DNA from 4 places in the Micromonospora mangrovi genome. Region 4 is predicted to be linked to each of the others. Evidence: riboswitches for the same ligand, from Rfam matches in the RefSeq annotation. Region 4 holds a riboswitch; each other region holds the start of a gene.

Region 1 (4,443 bases), 1.5 Mb from region 4:
ACGATCGCCGCCGCCACCAGCGCCCCGGTGGTCTTCTGCCCCACCATCAAGACCCTCGACGAGGTGCTGGTGCCGAGCCTCCGGGTGGCGTTCTACGTCAACCACGGCGCGAAGAACAGCCACTGCGTCCGCTTCGCCCAGCTCACCCACGTGCAGCTGCACCACGGTGACAGCGACAAGGCCCCCAGCGCCAACCCGGTCTCCGCGATCTTCGACCGGATCTTCGTGGCCGGACCGGCCGCCATCGAGCGGTACGCCCGCGCCGGCGTGGAGATCCCCGCCGAGAAGTTCGTCGTGGTCGGCCGCCCCCAGGTGGAGTCGATCGAGGTACGCCGGGAGCCGACCACCGGGCTGGCCCAGCCGACGGTGCTCTACACCCCCACCTGGACCGGGCACCACGCCGACGCCAACTACTGCTCCCTGCCGGTGGCCGAGACGGTGATCCGGCGGCTGCTGGCGCGCGGCGCCACGGTGATCCTGCGGGCCCACCCGTACACGTCGCAGAACCCGACCTCGGCGCGGCAGCTGGCCCGGCTCACCGAGCTGCTCGCCGCGGACCGGGCGAAGACCGGGCGGGCGCACCTGTGGGGCGCGGCGGCCGCCCGGGAGCTGACGCTGACCGACTGCGTGAACCGCTCCGACGCGCTGATCTCCGACGTGTCGGGCGTCATCTCCGACTACCTCTACTCGGGCAAGCCGTACGCGGTGACCGACATGGGGGTGGACGGGGACGACTTCGTGGCCCGGTTCCCCCTGGCCGGCTCCGGCTACGTGCTGCGGCGGGACATGTCGAACGTCGACGACGTGCTGGGGCGGCTGCTGGACACCGACCCGCTGGCGGCGGCCCGGTGGGAGACCCGCCGGCGCTACCTGGGCGACTTCCCGGCCGACTCGTACGCCGACGGGTTCCTCGACGCGGCCCGGCGGGAGCTGGAGCCGGGGTGGGACCCGCCGGCGCCGCGCACCCCGGGCGGTGCCGAGCGGAACCTCTCCGCCGGCGTCTGAGGCGTCAACGGTAGGCGTCGAGCAGGTCGAGGACGGCCGCCGGATCCTCGACGTGGGCGTTGTGGCCGAGGCCGGGCAGGGTGGCCACCGGGACGCCGTACTCCTTGAGCTGGGCGTCGGTGACCATCGGGTCGTGCTCGCCGCGGGCCAGCAGCACCGGCACGTCGGTCGCCGCGAGCAGCGTCGGCAGGCACGGCTCACCGACGGCGAACGCCGCCGGGTCCATCGCCAGCCGCCAGCGGCCGTCCTCGCGGCGCAGCCCGGCGTCGACCGCCGGGTGGTCCGGCGCGAAGAGCCCGGTCAGCCCGGCGACCCGCAGGTAGCGGCGGGCCGCCTCGTCCCGGGTGCCGAACCAGGTCACCGGACGGGCCGCCAGCTCCGCGGCCTTCGCCAGCTCGGCGGACGACCAGACCGCCTTGATGCCGAGCCCGACCACCGCGTCGACCGGCAGGCCGACGCTCCGCGCGGCCAGCGCGAGCCCCACCACCCCACCGAGCGAGTGCCCGAGCACCACCAGCCGATCGTGCGGGCCGAGCCGCTCCGCGACCGGTCGCAGGTCCGTCACCACCCGTCGGGCGAGGCCGGTGAAGGAGTACGCGGGCAGCGGCGGCGACCAGCCGTGGCCGGCCAGGTCCGGGGCGAGCCAGCGTCCCGCCCAGCGGTGCTCCAGCAGCGGTGCCCAGGGCAGCCACACCTCACCGGTGGCGCCCAACCCGTGCAGCAGCAGCAGATGCCGGTTGCTCGTCTCGTCGCCCATGGGGCGCAGTGTGCCACCGGTCGGACACGATGCGCGAGAGCGGACGGCGGAGACGACATCGGGCGCCGGCTCCAAGAGCCGACGCCCGACGGGTGAACGGGGTTGATCAGGCGGAGTAGCCGCGGGTGGCCATCCAGTTCGCCAGGTCGGCGGCGCTGATCCAGTACGCCGGCAGCGACGGGTCCGCCGAGTCGGCGATCCGCAGGGTCCGGCCGTCGTTGGAGTAGCCCACCACGGCGATGTAGTGGCCGCCCGGGAAGGAGTGCCAGCCGCCGTCGGTGTCGGTGGCGTCACCGGCGACGTTGGCCACCACGCCCCGCCCGTTGCTGATCGCCTTGACCACGTCGGTCCGGAGCCGCTCGGTCTCCGCGGCGCTCGGCACGCCGTCGATCATCCGGGTCCGGTACGGGTCGCCCTTGACCTGCTGGTTGAGCACCCGGGTGGTGTCCTCGGCCGAGTTGGTGCCCATCTCGGTGGTGCCCAGCGCGACGGCCAGCTCGTCCTGGGTCCGCTCGATGCCGGTGGCGCTGAGCGCGTTGCGCACCGCCGCCGGGCCGCAGTTGTAGTAGGTGGTCTGCGCCTCGTAGGTGTAGTCGAGGACCTTCTTCGACGGCGGCTTCGGTGCCGCCTTGCGGGTGGTGTCCGGGTCCGGCTTGGCCGTGGTCGGCTTCGCGCTCGGCTTCGGCGAGAGCGAGGCGCTGGCCGACGGCGACGCGCTGGGCGAAACCGACGGGACGGCGGCGATCCGGGCCTGGGTGCCGGCCGCGACGTCGCTGAGCCGCGGGGCCAGTTCGGCCACGGCGGCGGTGTTCTCCTGGCGGACGGGCGCGTCGTCACCGTGTGCCAGCAGGGCACCGGTGCCGGAGGCCAGCACCAGGGCGGCGGCCGAGCCGGCGACGACCTGGTAGCGACGTTCGGTGGCGAGACGGCGCAGCTGCCGCTTGAGGGTGTGCTTCACGAGGTTTCCTCCACGGGGGCGGGGGCGGCACACGCCGGCCCGGCGCGCGGAGCTGTTCACGCGCGACGGAACGGATCCGTGGGCGGGGTGGACCGCGGGGAAGGGGTGCGCCCGGTCAGTCGGGCGCGGGGGCGGATGCCGGTATCAGCTCGCGGAGAGGGCGAGCGACGGCACCGCGGCGCCGTGGAGGGGGTGTGGCCGAGGGGTGGCAGGGTGCTGCACGAAGACGGAACTCCTTCCGACACCGCCTACCGGGTTAGCTGACGGATTCGGGCGGGAAGATCGCCCTACCGCGGGCCGTGGCTCGCGGATTCACCCCGGACGTGCATGGGTCCCCGGTTCGCAGAAGATCGCGATTGAGCGGGTCGGCGCGGCGTCGCCTCTTGCGATCGGAAACCGCACCGGACGCGCCGACACTACCGGCGGGCATGCGCCCTGCCAAGCGCTCCCACCTGCGCAAACGTCGAACACCCGGGCCCGACCGGAACAGACAGGTCACTGATGTCACTCAATGGGACGAGCACCCGAGAATGGAACGGGGGTCGATTACCGGACATCCGGTGAGCGGGTGACCGGGCAACCTGGGCCGGCCTGGACCGCCACGCCCCGGATGACCGTTTTCCGATTCCCGGGGCGACCGGGACGGCAGTTTCACATCACAATTCAGCCAACCCGCGCCGGCCGCCACCGGGCGGTCCGGGAAACGGCGGCGGAGGCGCCGACCGGGGCGAGGGTCTGGGTCACCGCGTCCGGCCGATGCACCGGGACGACTCCCGGGCGCAGCCGCTCCGTCGCCGCGTACGCCTCCACGGCCAGGGCACGCGCCGCCTCGGCGGCCAGCTCGGCCTCCCGCCACGCCTGCTGCTCCCGCTCGGCGGCGGCCCGGTACCCGGCCAACCGGCCGTCCCGAACCGCCCGCGCCAGGACGATCTCCTGCTCGGCCGGGTGCCGCCGGGGGTCCCACCCGTTGCGGTGGGCGAGCACGTCGGCGAGTTGCCGGGCGGTCAGCTCGCCCCGCCAGTGCGCCGCCATCGCGGCGTGGTGCAGCCAGCGCTCCCGGGCGGCGTACTCGGCGGGCGTGCGCGGGGTGTGCGGGGCGGGCAGCACGGCGGCACCGGCGAACCGCCGGGCGACCGCCTCCGCCTCGTCGTACGTCTGCCACGCCCGGTCCACCTCGTCCTGGGCGGCCAGCCACCGCTCCCGGCGCCGACGGGCGTTCTGGGCCGCTCCGGCGGCGGCGACGGCGACCTCCTCGGCGTACCGGCGCAGGTCGGCCAGGTGGGCCGCCTGTTCCGCCGCAGGGTCGACGGCCGGCTCGACGTCGGTGGGGGTGTCCCGCTCGGGGCGGGCGACGAGCACCGCGAGCAGGGTCAGGGCGAGCAGGAGCAGGGCCGACCAGATGGCGGCGGCCTCCGGGACCTCGATCAGGAACTGGTACAGAACGGTCTGCATGGTCGCACCTCACGGGGAGCGGGCGTGGTGTGGCGAGATCCGCAGGACCCGACGGGGCGGGGCGCGACCGGAACGGGCGCCGCCGAGCCGCCGTCGGGCGGATGCGGGGGGTGAGGTCGGGTGGTACGTGCTGGCGGGCCACCGCCCGCGCGGAGGTCAGCGGGTCGGCGGGGCGCGGGAGCCGAGGGCCGCCGGGGCCCACCCGATCGCGACGCGCTGCCGGCCGGCCGGCACGACCGACGCCGCCACCGTGGCGAGCACCACCGGGGCC
Region 2 (4,443 bases), 2.5 Mb from region 4:
GGCGCCGCACCGGGGTGCGGCAGCCGCAGGCGTACGCCGGTCTCCCGCGCCACCGCGGCGGCCTCGCCGAACAGCGCGGCGGCCCGGTCGGTGTCCACCCCGGCCCAGAGCGCCTGGTCGGCGGTGAACTCGCGGATCTCGGCGTAGCGGCCGGCCGGGTCGGCGTCGGAGAAGCTGTGCGACAGGTTCTGCACGTGCAGCTCGTCCACCCCGATCCGGCCGAGCAGGCGGACCAGCTCGGGCAGCTCCGCGACGGTGTCGCGCATGGCGACGAAGACCACCCGGATCCAGGGGGTGGCGCTGCCCGCCGCCCGCTTCGCCTCGACCAGGCCGGCGAGGTTGGCCACCACGACGTCGAAGTTCGCGCCGTCGCGGACCCGCTCGTACGCCGCCGCCCGGGCGCCGTCGAGCGAGACGTGCAGCCAGTCGACCCCGCTGGCGACCAGTTCCTCGGCGCGGCGCCGGTGCAGCAGGGTGGCGTTGGTGTTGAAGCCGACCGTGATGCCCCGGCCCACCGCCGTGTCGATCATGTCGGCCAGGTACGGCGACAGCAGCGGCTCGCCGAGCCCCTGGAGGGTCAGCCGGCGCAGCCCCGGCACGTCGGCCACGATGCGGTCGAAGAGTTCCGGGGCCATCGCCCCGGCCAGCTTGTTCACCGGCGGTCGGTAGCGGACCAGGCACATCAGGCAGCGCAGGTTGCACGCCGAGGTGATCTCCAACTGGAGGTGCGTCGGCAGCGGCGGATCCTCGACGACGGTCGACATGCCCCCGAATGCCCTGATCCGGCCCCCGCAAACCCGACGTCACCCTCCGGGCCGGCTACGACGGAACGCCCGGCCGGTGGACCCGGCCGGGCGTTCGTGGTCGATCGGCACCGGGCGGACCCGGTACGCCGATCAGCGCAGGCGCAGCTGCTGACCCGGGAAGATCAGGCCCGGGTCGGCGCCGACGACGCGCTTGTTGCGCTCGTACAGGGCGTGCCAACCGCCGGCGAGGTCCTTCGCGTCGGCGATCATCGACAGCGTGTCGCCCGACTTCACCACATAGGTGGAGCCGCCCGAGGCCGGCGCGGTACGCCGGTGGTCACGGGTCGCGGGCTTCTCGTCCCGCGAGGAGCGGTGCTCCGCCTTCGACTTGGTGCCGGAGTGGGAGCGGTGCTTGGTGCCGGAGTCCTTCTTGGCCGACGAGCCGGAGTCCTTGCTGGAGTAGTGCTTGGTGGAGCCGCCCTTCTTGCCGCAGACCGGCCAGGCGCCGATGCCCTGCCCGTCGAGGACCTTCTCGGCGATCGCGATCTGCTCACCGCGGCTGGCCAGGTCGGCGCGGCTGGCGTACTTCTGGCCGCCGTAACCGTTCCAGGTGCCCTTGGTGAACTGGAGGCCACCGTAGAAGCCGTTGCCGGTGTTGATGTGCCAGTTGCCGCCGGACTCGCACTGGGCGATGGCGTCCCAGTTGACGCTGGCCGCGCTGGCCGGCGCGACCGGGCCGAGGATCGCGGCGGCACCGGTGGCGGCGCCGGCGACGAGCGCCCCGACGGCGACCCGACGGGCGCTGGTCCGACGGTGGCGAGCGATGTGTGCAGTAGCCATTGTGTGGTTTCCTCCACGCCGACGAGGTGAGCTGTCGGGTTCGGGCCGAGGAGCCCGGCCGCCGGATGGCGGCTTCACCCCGAGGTGTCGAGCACCGAGGAACGTGTGGGTCCCCCGCTCCCGCCTGAGGTCCAGGTACCACCGGACCGGCGGCGGGATTAGGCGTTGCCGGTCCGTGGTGTCCGCGATCGCGAACGCATACGACGTTAGGGACGGTTTCGGGCGATCGCCCACTTCTTGTGAAGTTCTTCACCCGGCTGAGCGACGGCACGACATCTCGAGTTGCGGGGTGCGGAAGCGTGCCTTACAAGCTCCCGCTCGGACAGTCCACGCGTGTCGTCAGTAGGTCAGGCCGAAGCCCTGAGGGAAGAGTGGGACCTGGCCGTCGCCGGCGTTGATGGGCTGCTGGCTGACCGAGTTCATCCAGGTCATCGGCAGTTTTCCGGTCGGCGCGGCACCGAAGAGCACGTCGGCCACCCCGGCGCCCTCGGTGCCGGGCAACCAGGACGCCAGCAGCGCGTCCCAGCGGGGCAGCTCGGTGGCGACGTCCAGTGGACGGCCGGACACCAGCACCACGACAACCGGCACGCCCGCGTTGCGCAGCGTCGAGATCGTCCGCAGGTCGTCCCGGTCCAGGCTCATACTGCCGGTCCGGTCGCCCCGCCCCTCGGCGTACGGCGTCTCGCCGACCACCGCGATCGCGGCCCGGTAGCTGCGGTCGATGCCGGTGCCGCGCTGGTTGTAGGTGACGGTCGTGGTCGGACCGACCGCCGCGCGAATGCCCTGCAGGATGGTGGTGCCGGGGGTGATCGCGCCGGACGAGCCCTGCCAGGAGATGGTCCAGCCGCCGCTGGAGTTGCCGATGTCGTCGGCGTTCTTGCCGGCCACGAAGATCTTGTTGTTGTCCCGGGCCAGCGGCAGCACACCGCCGGCGTTCTTCAGCAGCACCTGGGACTCCCGCACGGCCTGCCGGGCCAGCGCCCGATGGGCGGCGTCGCCCACCGTCGCGGTCCAGCTCCGGTCGGTGTACGGCCGCTCGAAGAGGCCCAGCTCGAACTTCTTGGTGAGGATGCGCCGGTTCGCGTCGTCGATCCGGCTCAGCGGGACGTGGCCGTTCTGCACCTCGGCGCGGAGCGTGCTGAGGAACGTCTTCCAGGCGGTCGGCACCATCACCATGTCGATGCCGGCGTTGATCGCGACGGTGACCTCGGCGGCGGTGAAGCCGGCGGCGCCGTCGATCTGGTCGATGCCGTTCCAGTCCGAGACGACGAAGCCGGAGAAGCCGAGTTCGCCCTTGAGGACGCTGGTGATCAGGTACTGGTTGCCGTGCATCCTGACGCCGTTCCAGCTGCTGTAGGAGATCATCACCGAGCCGACCCCGCGCTGCACGGCGGCCTGGAACGGCGGCAGGTGGACGGCCCGCAGGTCGGCCTCGCTGAGCCGGGTGTCGCCCTGGTCGACACCGCCAGTGGTGCCACCGTCGCCGACGTAGTGCTTGGCGGTGGCGAGCACCGAGGTCGGCCCGCCGAGGGTGCTGCCCTGCAGGCCGGTGACCAGTGTGGACATGCTCGACGGCAGGTCCGGGGTCTCCCCGAACGACTCGTAGGTGCGGCCCCACCGGTCGTTGCGGGCCACGCAGAGGCAGGGGGCGAAGTCCCAGTCGACGCCGGTGCCGCTGACCTCCTCGGCCACCGCCTGCCCGATCTGCTGCACCAGGGCGGGGTCGCGGGTCGCGCCGAGGCCGATGTTGTGCGGGAAGATCGTCGCGCCGTGGACGTTGTTGTGCCCGTGCACGGCGTCCACTCCGTAGATCATCGGGATGGCCAGGGGCGTGGCGAGGGCGGCGCGCTGGAAGCCGTCGTACATGTCGGCCCAGGCGGTGGCGGTGTTGGGCGTGGGCGCGGAGCCGCCGCCGGAGAGCAGCGAGCCGAGCCGGTAGGTGGTGAGGTCGGCGGCGGTCACCGAGCCGCGCTCGGCCTGGGTCATCTGGCCGAGCTTCTCGTCCAGGGTCATCCGGGAGAGCAGGTCGGCGACGCGGGTCGCGACGGGCAGGGTCGGATCCTGGTAGGGCAGCCCGGCGGCGGTGGCCGGCGCGGGCGCGACCAGGGCGGTGACCGCGACGAGGAGGCCGACGATTGCGAGGGGGCGGTGGCGACGGATCACGGATCGCTCCTTCCGGAGGAACGCTGAGGCCGTTCACCGGCACCCTATGCCAGCTTGCATCGACTGGGAACGATGCGCCGGTTCCGGAACCGCCGGGCGGTTCGGCGACCGCCGGCGGTCACACCCCCGTCAGGTCCAGGTCGGACAGCTCGGCGCGGGACACCACGCCGAGCTTCGGGTACGCCTTGTAGAGGTGATAGCCGACCGTGCGGGCGGAGAGGAACAGCCGCGTCGCGATGTCCTTGTTGGACAGGCCGCTGGCGGCGAGCGTGACGATCTGCAGCTCCTGCGGGGTGAGCCGGGCGGCGAGACCGGTCGGGCGGCTCGGCGCCGGGGTGCCGGCGGCAGCCAGCTCGGTACGGGTCCGCGCCGCCCACGGCGTCGCCCCCACCTTCTCGAAGCCGTCCAGCGCGGCGGCCAGATACGTCCGTGCCTCCGCCCGACGGCGACCCCGGCGCAGCCACTCCCCGTACAGCAGCGCCGTGCGGGCCTCGTCGAACGGCCGGTTGAGCCGGCGGTACGCCGACAGCGCCGCGGCGTACGACTCGCCGGCCGTCTCGTCCGGGCCGAGCAGCGCCCGACAGCGCAGCACGACCGCGTCGATCCACGGCTGTCGCGCGTGCGCGGCCCAGCGCTCGTACTGGCGGAACGCCTCGACCGCCGCCTCCGGCCGGCCGGTCCGGACCGCCGCCTC
Region 3 (4,443 bases), 420 kb from region 4:
ACCACGTCACCAACGCCGCGTGGTACCCGATCGTGAACGGCTCGACCGCCGAGCGGAACATGAAGACCGCGCTCCGCGAGGGCGGCAAGAACACCCTCAACATCTACCTCGGTGAGCTGAGCGACAGCCTGCTCGGCTGGGCGACCTTCCCGAAGCGCAAGCTGGACAGCATGGACGGCGTGGTCGCGCTGAACGAGTCGCTGCCGGGCGGGACCGCCACCAACTACAACGAGGGTGACACCGGCACCCACGAGATCGGCCACTGGCTGAACCTCTACCACACCTTCCAGGGCGGCTGCTCCGGCTCGGGTGACAGCGTCGGTGACACCCCGGCCGAGGGCTCGGCGGCGTACCAGTGCCCGACCGGGCGGGACACCTGCACCGCGACCGGCCTGGACCCGATCACCAACTTCATGGACTACACCTACGACTCCTGCATGTACCAGTTCACCCCTGGTCAGGCGAGCCGGATGCTGACCGCGTGGAACGCCTACCGCGCGGCGTAACCCCCAGCACGACAACGGTGCCGGCCCCGTCGAACGGGGCCGGCACCGGCGTGTTTCCGGGCTCGGCGTGCGCGGCTCAGGCGGCCGTGCGGCGGGTGTCGAAGCCCCGCCGGCCACGCAGACCCTCGCCGGCGGCGATCGGGGACGCCGGAGCGGCTCCCCGGGGGTCGAGCCAGACCTGCACCGCGGGTCGGTCGTCAGCCGGGCGGATCCCGCCCTGGGCGCGGCGGGTCAGCATCGCCACGTCGACGGTGAACTCGAAGAGCCGCCAGTCGACCCGGGGAGCGGCGCGGCCGATCTCGGCCAGTCGCGCCACCCGCGCGGGGTCGGTCACGAGACGGGCGTGACCGGCCACGTAGGCCTCGTCGTCGCTCTCCTCGGGCGGGAACGAGTGCAGCGCGTAGCGACCGTCGCGTTCGAGGTCACGGCGCTTGGGCGAGTCGACGACGAAGCAGTAGAGCCCATCGTCGGTGATGACCGGGGAGACCGGGTGGACGCGGGGCCCACCGTCGGCACGGACCGTGGCGAGATAGCCGAAGCCCGGCCCGTACTGCTGCATGAGAAGGCGGATCTCGTCGGCGAGGCGGGGCTCGTCGGCGGCGAATTCGGACCAGGAAGCCATGCGGACATTCTATCGAACACACGTACGAACGCGCAGTCCGACACGCAGTCCGACACGCCACTCGCCGACACCGGTCGCTATGGTGTTCCGATGCTGCTCTCCGACCGCGACCTGGTCTCCGAGATCAAGGCGGGCACGCTCGCGCTGGAGCCCTTCGAGCCGACGCTGGTGCAGCCGTCCAGCATCGACGTACGCCTGGACAAGCTCTTCCGGGTCTTCAACAACCACCTCTACACGCACATCGACCCGGCGATGCAGCAGGACGACCTGACCTCGATGGTCGAGGTGCCCGAGGGGGAGCCGTTCGTGCTGCACCCGGGCGAGTTCGTGCTCGCCTCGACGCTCGAGGTGATCTCGCTGGGTGATCAGCTCGCCGGGCGACTGGAGGGCAAGTCCAGCCTGGGCCGGCTCGGGCTGCTCACCCACTCCACCGCCGGCTTCATCGACCCGGGTTTCTCCGGGCACGTCACGCTGGAGCTGTCCAACGTGGCGAACCTGCCGATCACGCTCTGGCCCGGCATGAAGATCGGCCAGCTCTGCATCTTCCGGCTCTCGTCGCCGGCCGAGCACCCGTACGGCTCCGCCGTCTACGGCTCGCGTTACCAGGGCCAGCGCGGCCCGACCCCGAGCCGCTCCTGGCAGAACTGGCGCACCTGGCCGATCCGCTGACCGCGTCGGCGCGGGGCCCCTTCCAGGGGAAGGGACCCCGCGTCACCCGTCAGCCGGGGCGGCCGTAGCTGTTGATCTGGCCGTCGTCGACGCGCTTCATGGTGATGGGCTTGCCGGACTGGGAGGCGTGCACCACCCAGCCGTCGCCGACGTACATGCCGACGTGGTGCAGGTCGCTGTAGTAGAAGACCAGGTCACCGGGGCGCAGCTCACTGCGGCTGACCCGTCGGGTGACGTCGTGCTGCTGCCGCGCGTTGTGCGGCAGCGAGACGCCCGCCTTGTCCCAGGCGGCCATGGTCAGGCCGGAGCAGTCGAAGTGGTCCGGGCCGGCGGCGCCCCAGACATAGATCTTGCCGATCTGGGCGCAGGCGAACTTGACGGCGATCCCGGCGGGACCGCCCGGGTAGCCGGACGGGCAGGGTGCGGGCCGCAGCGGACCGCCGCCGCCGCTGCCGTACACCTTGAGCCGGAGCTTGCCGAGGCGGGCGATCTCGGCGTTGATCTGCTGCTTCTTCGCTCCGAGCTGGGCCTTGGTCCGGGCCAGCTGGGCGACCATCTCGTCCAGCGGCTTCTTCTTCGCGGCCAACTGGTCGCGGAGGTCGACGACGGACCGCACCTCCTGCGCCTGGCGGTGCGCGAAGCGGTCGAGCAGCTCCAGGCCGGTCAGCACGTCGCCCGGTGAGCGGCTGCCGAGCAGCGCGTTCACCGTGCCCACGTTCTGACCCTTGTACGCCTCGGCGGCCAGCCCGCTGACCTGCCCCATGGCGAGGTCGACCTGGAGCTGGAGCGGGGCGATCTGCTTGGCGAGGGCGTCGGCCTGCCTGGTCTTGACCGCCAGGTCCTGACTGGTGGCGTTGTACTGCTCGATGACCGGTTCGAGCTTTTCCCAGTCCTGGTCGATCTGACGTTCGATCTCGGTGACCGAGGGTTCGGCGTGGGCCGCCGTGGCGCCGCCGGTCAGGACGACCGCGGTGCCGGCCAGGGCGGCGAGGAGGGTGGTGAAGCGGGACCAGCGTGGGCGCGGCGCAGCCGTCATCCGGTCGACCGACCGGACCGACGGTCGCCGCGGGGCATGGTGTGCCACCGGGCTTCCGTACTCCTTCTTCGTGACCGCCTACCGGGTTAGCTGACGGGTTCGGGCGGGAAGGGAGCCGCCCTACCGCAGTGCTGCGGATTCACCCCGGTTACCTGGGTCCCCGGTTCGCCCGGAGGCGACTCGGCGGTGTCCGACCGTGACCCCCCGGGTTGGACGGTCCAGTTTCCGGTCGACGATTGACCAGAGTAGAGATGGCCGTTATCGATCCGCAACCCGCGACGCCGTGACACTCCGTACCTGTTCCGCCGGGTCGACCGGACTCGATGAAGGATTCTTTCATGCAACATCATTAAGCGGAAAGTATTGACCCGAGGCGGTGCCCGGGGCGAGGGTGAGCACGCAGTGACCCCCGTCGGACCTGGAGGTTCCATGCACCTCACCCCCGTTCCACCGCGCGCACGGATCGTGCTCGCCACCGCCGTGGCGGCGGCCACCGTCCTGCTCGTCACCGGACCGGTCGTCGCCGACCCCGCCACCGCGGGGACCACCGAACCCACCGACCGCCAGCAGCAGTACGCGGCAGCCGCCGCCGAGTACGGCGTACCGGAGAGCGTTCTGCTCGGCGTCTCCTACCTCGAATCCCGCTGGGACACCCACCCCGGCCAGCCGAGCACCAGCGGCGGCTACGGCCCCATGCACCTGACCGACGCCGCGCAGGTCGCCGCCACCCCGTCCAGCTCGCACGTCGACGAGAACGAGGACCCCCGGGGCGACGAGTCCCGCCCGCTGACCGTCGACACCGCCGCTGCGGCCGAGCCGGCCGGCGACCTGCTGCCGTCGGCGTCCCTGCAGACCCTCGACGCGGCTGCCGCGCTCACCGGCGTGGCCGAGGAGACGCTGCGCGACGACGCCGCCGCCAACATCCGTGGCGGGGCGGCGCTGCTCGCGTCGTACCAGAGGGCGCTGGCCGCGCCGGTCGGTGCCGGCAGCGACCCGGCGGCCTGGTACGGCGCGGTGGCCCGGTACTCCGGCGCGGACACCGAGGACGCCGCGGCGGCCTTCGCCGACGAGGTGTACGACCAGATCGGCCTCGGCGCGACCCGGACCACCGACGACGGGCAGCGGGTCACCCTCGCCGCCGTCGCGGTGACGCCGGACGAGTCCGGCCTGCACAAGCTGGGACTGCGCCGGGCCGAACGGCCGGACGGCCTGGAGTGCCCGGTCCGCCTCGCCTGCGAGTGGATCCCCGCGCCCTACGAGAAGTACGGCCCGAACCCGGGCGACTACGGCAACCACGACCTCGGTGAGCGGCCGGCGCAGCAGAAGATCGAGTACATCGTCATCCACGACACCGAGGGCTACTTCGGCCCGAGCGTCAAGCTGGTGCAGACGAAGACCTACCTGGGCTGGCACTACACGCTGCGCTCGGTGGACGGCTACGTCGCCCAGCACATCAAGGCCAAGGACGTCGGCTGGCACGCCGGCAACTGGTACGTCAACGCGAAGTCGATCGGCATCGAGCACGAGGGCTTCGCCGGCCACGGCACCTGGTACACCGAGGCGATGTACCGGACCTCGGCGAAGCTGGTCCGGCACCTGGCGCTGCGGTT
Region 4 (4,443 bases):
CCAGGGTGGTCTCCTCGCCGAGCGCCTCCACCCGGACCCGGATCGCCGAGTCGGTGGCGACGGTGCCCGCCACCACCCGGTCACCGACCGCGCGGGCGACCGGGCGGGACTCCCCGGTGATCATTGATTCGTCCAGCTCGGCACCGCCGTCGGTGATCCGTCCGTCGGCCGGCACCCGGCCGCCGGGGCGGACCAGCACCACGTCGTCGAGGCGCAGCTGCCCGACCGGCACCCGCGCGACGGCCCCGTCCGGCCCGACCCGTTCCGCGTCGTCCGGCAGCAGCGCGGCCAACGCGGCCAACGCGCCCCGGGCCTGGCCGATCGCCTTCATCTCCTGCCAGTGGCCGAGCAGCATGATCGTTACCAGGGCCGCCAGCTCCCACCAGAAGTCCAGGTCGAACGCGCCCAGGCTGGTGGCCAGCGACGCGCCGTACGCGACGGTGATCGCCATCCCGATCAGCAGCATCATGCCCGGGGCGCGGTCCCGCACCTCCCGGACCGCGCCGACCAGGAACGGCCAGCCGCCCCACCAGAAGACCACCGAGCCGAGCACCGGCCCGACCAGCGCCCGGCCGGGAAACTCCAGCGAGTAGCCGAACCAGTCCATCACCATGTGGCTGGTCAGCACCACCGGCACGGTCAGCGCCAGGCAGAGCCAGAAGCGCCGCCGGAACATCTCCGGGTCGTGCCCGGCGTGCTTGTCGTGTCCGCCGTGCGCCTCGTGGCCGGCCGCCTGCCCGTGCTCCGCCATGCCTCCACCATGCCGTCCCGCCACCCCGGTCGCAGCCGGTCCGGCCGGCCCGCCGTGGGCCCTGGCTACCATGCCTCGGGCGACCTGACCGGGTCCGGCGCGACACCCGACCGGTCCGGACCCGGAACACCGGCCGAGACCGTGGGGAGAACCAGCATGGGCGCCGACCACACCCGCCCCGCTCCGTCCGCCCCGCCGCGGGTACGACGGATCCTCGTCGCGACCGTGGTCCCGCTCTTCGTCCTCACCGTGCTCGCCGCCCTGGTGCTCTGGCCCCGGCACACCCCGGAACCGGAGCGCGCCGCCGACGTGCCCCGGTACCACGGCTCGGTCACCCGGGTGGTGACCGAGCCCTGCCCGCCCACACCGGAGGAGACCCCGGGTGGCCCGGCCGGGCCGTGCGGGACCGTGACCGTACGGGTCGGCCAGGGGCCGGACGCCGGCCGGCAGGTGGAGACGCCGGTCCCGGCCGGGCCGGGAGCGCCCCGGGTCGAGGTCGGCGACGATATCGTCCTGGTGGAGCTGATCGACCCGGCCGATCCGGCGACGAAGACGTACAACATCGCCGAGCACCAGCGCGGCGGTCCGCTCGTCTGGGTGGCGGCGCTCTTCGCGCTCGCCATCGTCGCGTTCGGGCGCTGGCGGGGGCTGGCCGCGCTGGCCGGGCTCGCCGCCAGCTTCGCCATCCTGCTCGGTTTCGTGCTGCCCGGCATCGGCGCGGGGCAGTCGCCGCTGCTGGTGGCCATCGTCGGCTCGGCGTTGATCATGTTCGTGGTGCTCTACCTGACCCACGGGATCACCGCGCAGACCTCGGTGGCGGTGCTCGGCACCCTGGGCAGCCTGGTGCTGACCGGGCTGCTCGGCAGTCTCGCCACCGCCGCCACCCACCTCACCGGCTTCGGCAGCGAGGACGCCACCACGCTGTCGATGTTCCAGGGCGACGTGGACCTGCACGGGCTGCTGCTGGCCGGCATCATCATCGGTTCCCTCGGCGTGCTCGACGACGTGACGGTCACCCAGGCGGCCACCGTCACCGAACTCGCCCACGCCAACCCCGGCCTGTCCCGGGTGCAGCTCTACCGGGCGGCCACCCGGGTCGGCCGGGCCCACATCGCCTCGACGGTGAACACCATCGTGCTGGCGTACGCGGGGGCCTCCCTGCCGCTGCTGCTCCTGCTGGTCGCCGACTCCCGGCCGGTGGGCCAGATCCTCACCAGCGAGTTCATGGCGCAGGAGATCGTCCGCAGCGCGGTCGCCACGATCGGCCTGATCGCGGCCGTACCGCTGACCACCGGGCTGGCCGCGGTGGTGACCACCGCCGGCCGCCGAGACACCGCGACGAGCGACGGTCCGGGCGCGCCGGCCGCCCGACCGGCGGCCGACCCGGACACCGCGCTGGCGGCCCTCAGCACCCGGCGCGGCCGACCCTCCGGGTCCGTCCCCGACGGGTGGCCGGACACCCCGGGGAGTACGCAGGCCGGACGGTGACATCGCGGAGCGTGACGGCCGACGGTAAACGCGATGCTGCTCACGCAGGGTCGCAGCGAATTACCGCGTTTGGTCGGCTTCAGGACGTAGCTGCCCGGGAGGACTCTCGGGTAACCTCGCTGCCGGTCACCGCCGAAGGCGCGCACCGGCGCCTGCGGTGCCGCCGCCCAATCGCCCGACGGCGAACCGGGGACCCAGGTACATGGGGTGAATCCGCGCGAGCGGTAGGGGCCACTTCCGCCCCGAACCCGTCAGCTAACCCGGTCGGCGGTCGACGGAAGGGAACACTGTGACGGCACCCCTGCGCCGCTGGCTGACACCCGTGGTGGCCGTGCTCGCCGCCTTCGCGGTCGTGGCCGGTCCCACGCCGGCGACGGCCGCCCCCACCACACCCACCCCCTCGGGGCACGAGGAGGACGACGAGCCAGCTCTGATCACCGACGTGATCGACGCGGCCAACCGGGGCTACATCCAGGCGAAGGCGAAGCTGGCGAAGTCCCAGGAACGCCAGCGCCAGCTCGCCGCGGAGGAGATCCGGGCCGGGAAGGAGCTGGAGGCGCTGAAGCCCCAGGTGGCCCAGATCGCCGCCCAGTCCTACCGCACCGGCCGGATCGGCGCGGTGGCCATGCTGCTGGAGAGCAGCGCGCCGGACTCGTTCGTCAAGCGCGCCGCCGCGCTGGACGAGCTGAACATGGTCAACGAGCAGAAGCTCGCCGACGTCACCGCGGTCAAGAACCGCGCCGAGCAGGCCCGGCTCGGCGTCGACGCCGAGGTACGCGAGCAGTTGAAGCTGACCAACGAGATGGCCCGCAAGAAGAACGACGCGGAGAAGTCGCTCGCCCTGGTCGGCGGGCTCGGCTTCACCGGCGGTCTGGTCTCGGCCACCTCCCCGGTCGCCCGGGTCGGCCCCGGCCGCACCTCGGACGGGGACTGGCGCCCCGAGTCGTGCAGCGAGGACGACCCGACCACCTCCGGCTGCATCACCCCGCGCACCCTGCACGCGTACAAGGAGGTCCGGCGGGCCGGCTTCAACCGCTTCGCCGGCTGCTTCCGGCCGGGCGGGCCGTGGGAGCACCCGAAGGGTCGGGCCTGCGACTGGTCGTTGCAGAACAGCGGCTTCTCACCCTGGCACAACAACGACACCCGGCGGTACGGCAACAACCTCGCCGCCTTCCTGATCCGCAACGCCGACCGGCTCGGCATCTACTACGTGATCTGGAACCGGCAGATCTGGTTCCCGGCGACGGGGTGGAAGTCCTACAGCGGTCCGTCCAACCACACCGACCACGTGCACATGTCGCTGCTCTGAGCCGACGACGTACGACGAAGGGGCCGTCCCGCGATCACGCGGGACGGCCCCTTCGGTCTGCTTCGGGACCGCTCAGCCGGTGACGGCCGGGGTGGCGGACGCGGTCTGGCCCGGCACGGCCGGCTCGCCGGCCGGCACCGTGGTGACCGTCCGCACCTCACCCGCGCTCAGCCGGTACGACATGCCGACCACCGCGCAGCGCCCGGCGGTGACGTGGTCGGCCAGCACGGCGGAGTTGGCCAGCAGCGCCTCGACGGTGTGCGCGATGTGGATGTCGACGATCTCGTCGATGCTGGTCACGCCCTGCTCAGCCGCCCGCTGCAGGCTCGGTACGACGGCGTCCACCACCGCACCGAGGTGTCCGGGCGGCGGCGTGCCGGTGGTCGCCACGTCGCGGGCGGCCTGCACCGCGCCGCACGAGTCGTGGCCGAGGACCACGATCAGCGGGGTGCCGAGGACGGTGACGGCGTACTCGACGCTGCCGAGCACCTCGGGGCCGACCGTGTGGCCGGCCGTCCGGACCACGAAGAGGTCACCGAGGCCACGGTCGAAGATGATCTCGGCGGCGAGCCGGGAGTCGGAGCAGCCGACGATCACCGCGAAGGGGTGCTGCCCGTCGGCGACCGCCGTCCGGTGGTCGGCGTCCTGGTTGGGATGGCGGGGCGCCCCGCCGACGAACCGCCGGTTGCCCGCGTACAGCTCGGCGAGCGCCTGCTCCGGAGTGGTCGGGGTCATCCCCTCACCTCGTCCCTGGCACGAAAAGACCTGGTCGGACCGGCCGGCGACGGAGGCGGCCTCGGCACCACGTTCACACGCAGTCCAAGATACGTCAAGATATACGTGATACGTGTTTCATGCGTCGGGAACCCCTTGACCGCCGGACCGGGCGCGTGGA

What was found. A riboswitch is a leader RNA that binds a small molecule or an ion and turns the genes downstream of it on or off. The one in region 4 is predicted to bind cyclic di-AMP.
Region 1: linked by a shared signal. The riboswitch ahead of ABUL08_RS14260 (C39 family peptidase) and the one ahead of ABUL08_RS21220 (coiled-coil domain-containing protein) in region 4 are both predicted to bind cyclic di-AMP.
Region 2: linked by a shared signal. The riboswitch ahead of ABUL08_RS10345 (transglycosylase family protein) and the one ahead of ABUL08_RS21220 (coiled-coil domain-containing protein) in region 4 are both predicted to bind cyclic di-AMP.
Region 3: linked by a shared signal. The riboswitch ahead of ABUL08_RS23320 (C40 family peptidase) and the one ahead of ABUL08_RS21220 (coiled-coil domain-containing protein) in region 4 are both predicted to bind cyclic di-AMP.

What each region holds. Positions count from the first base shown of each region.
Region 1 covers NZ_CP159342.1:3,288,352-3,292,794, forward strand. Annotated here, with positions in the region: gene ABUL08_RS14250 (CDP-glycerol glycerophosphotransferase family protein) at 1-1,005, shown strand, start outside; gene ABUL08_RS14255 (alpha/beta fold hydrolase) at 1,010-1,762, opposite strand; gene ABUL08_RS14260 (C39 family peptidase) at 1,869-2,720, opposite strand; cyclic di-AMP (ydaO/yuaA leader) riboswitch at 2,951-3,093, opposite strand; gene ABUL08_RS14265 (hypothetical protein) at 3,384-4,172, opposite strand; gene ABUL08_RS14270 (hypothetical protein) at 4,329-4,443, opposite strand, start outside.
Region 2 covers NZ_CP159342.1:2,311,857-2,316,299, forward strand. Annotated here, with positions in the region: gene ABUL08_RS10340 (radical SAM protein) at 1-764, opposite strand, end outside; gene ABUL08_RS10345 (transglycosylase family protein) at 897-1,586, opposite strand; cyclic di-AMP (ydaO/yuaA leader) riboswitch at 1,588-1,761, opposite strand; gene ABUL08_RS10350 (glycoside hydrolase family 3 protein) at 1,926-3,749, opposite strand; gene ABUL08_RS10355 (helix-turn-helix transcriptional regulator) at 3,868-4,443, opposite strand, start outside.
Region 3 covers NZ_CP159342.1:5,203,453-5,207,895, forward strand. Annotated here, with positions in the region: gene ABUL08_RS23305 (zinc metalloprotease) at 1-506, shown strand, start outside; gene ABUL08_RS23310 (pyridoxamine 5'-phosphate oxidase family protein) at 583-1,128, opposite strand; gene dcd (dCTP deaminase) at 1,219-1,797, shown strand; gene ABUL08_RS23320 (C40 family peptidase) at 1,847-2,833, opposite strand; cyclic di-AMP (ydaO/yuaA leader) riboswitch at 2,893-3,029, opposite strand; gene ABUL08_RS23325 (N-acetylmuramoyl-L-alanine amidase) at 3,263-4,443, shown strand, end outside.
Region 4 covers NZ_CP159342.1:4,782,059-4,786,501, forward strand. Annotated here, with positions in the region: gene ABUL08_RS21210 (heavy metal translocating P-type ATPase) at 1-751, opposite strand, end outside; gene ABUL08_RS21215 (YibE/F family protein) at 908-2,239, shown strand; cyclic di-AMP (ydaO/yuaA leader) riboswitch at 2,394-2,524, shown strand; gene ABUL08_RS21220 (coiled-coil domain-containing protein) at 2,529-3,548, shown strand; gene ABUL08_RS21225 (carbonic anhydrase) at 3,621-4,283, opposite strand.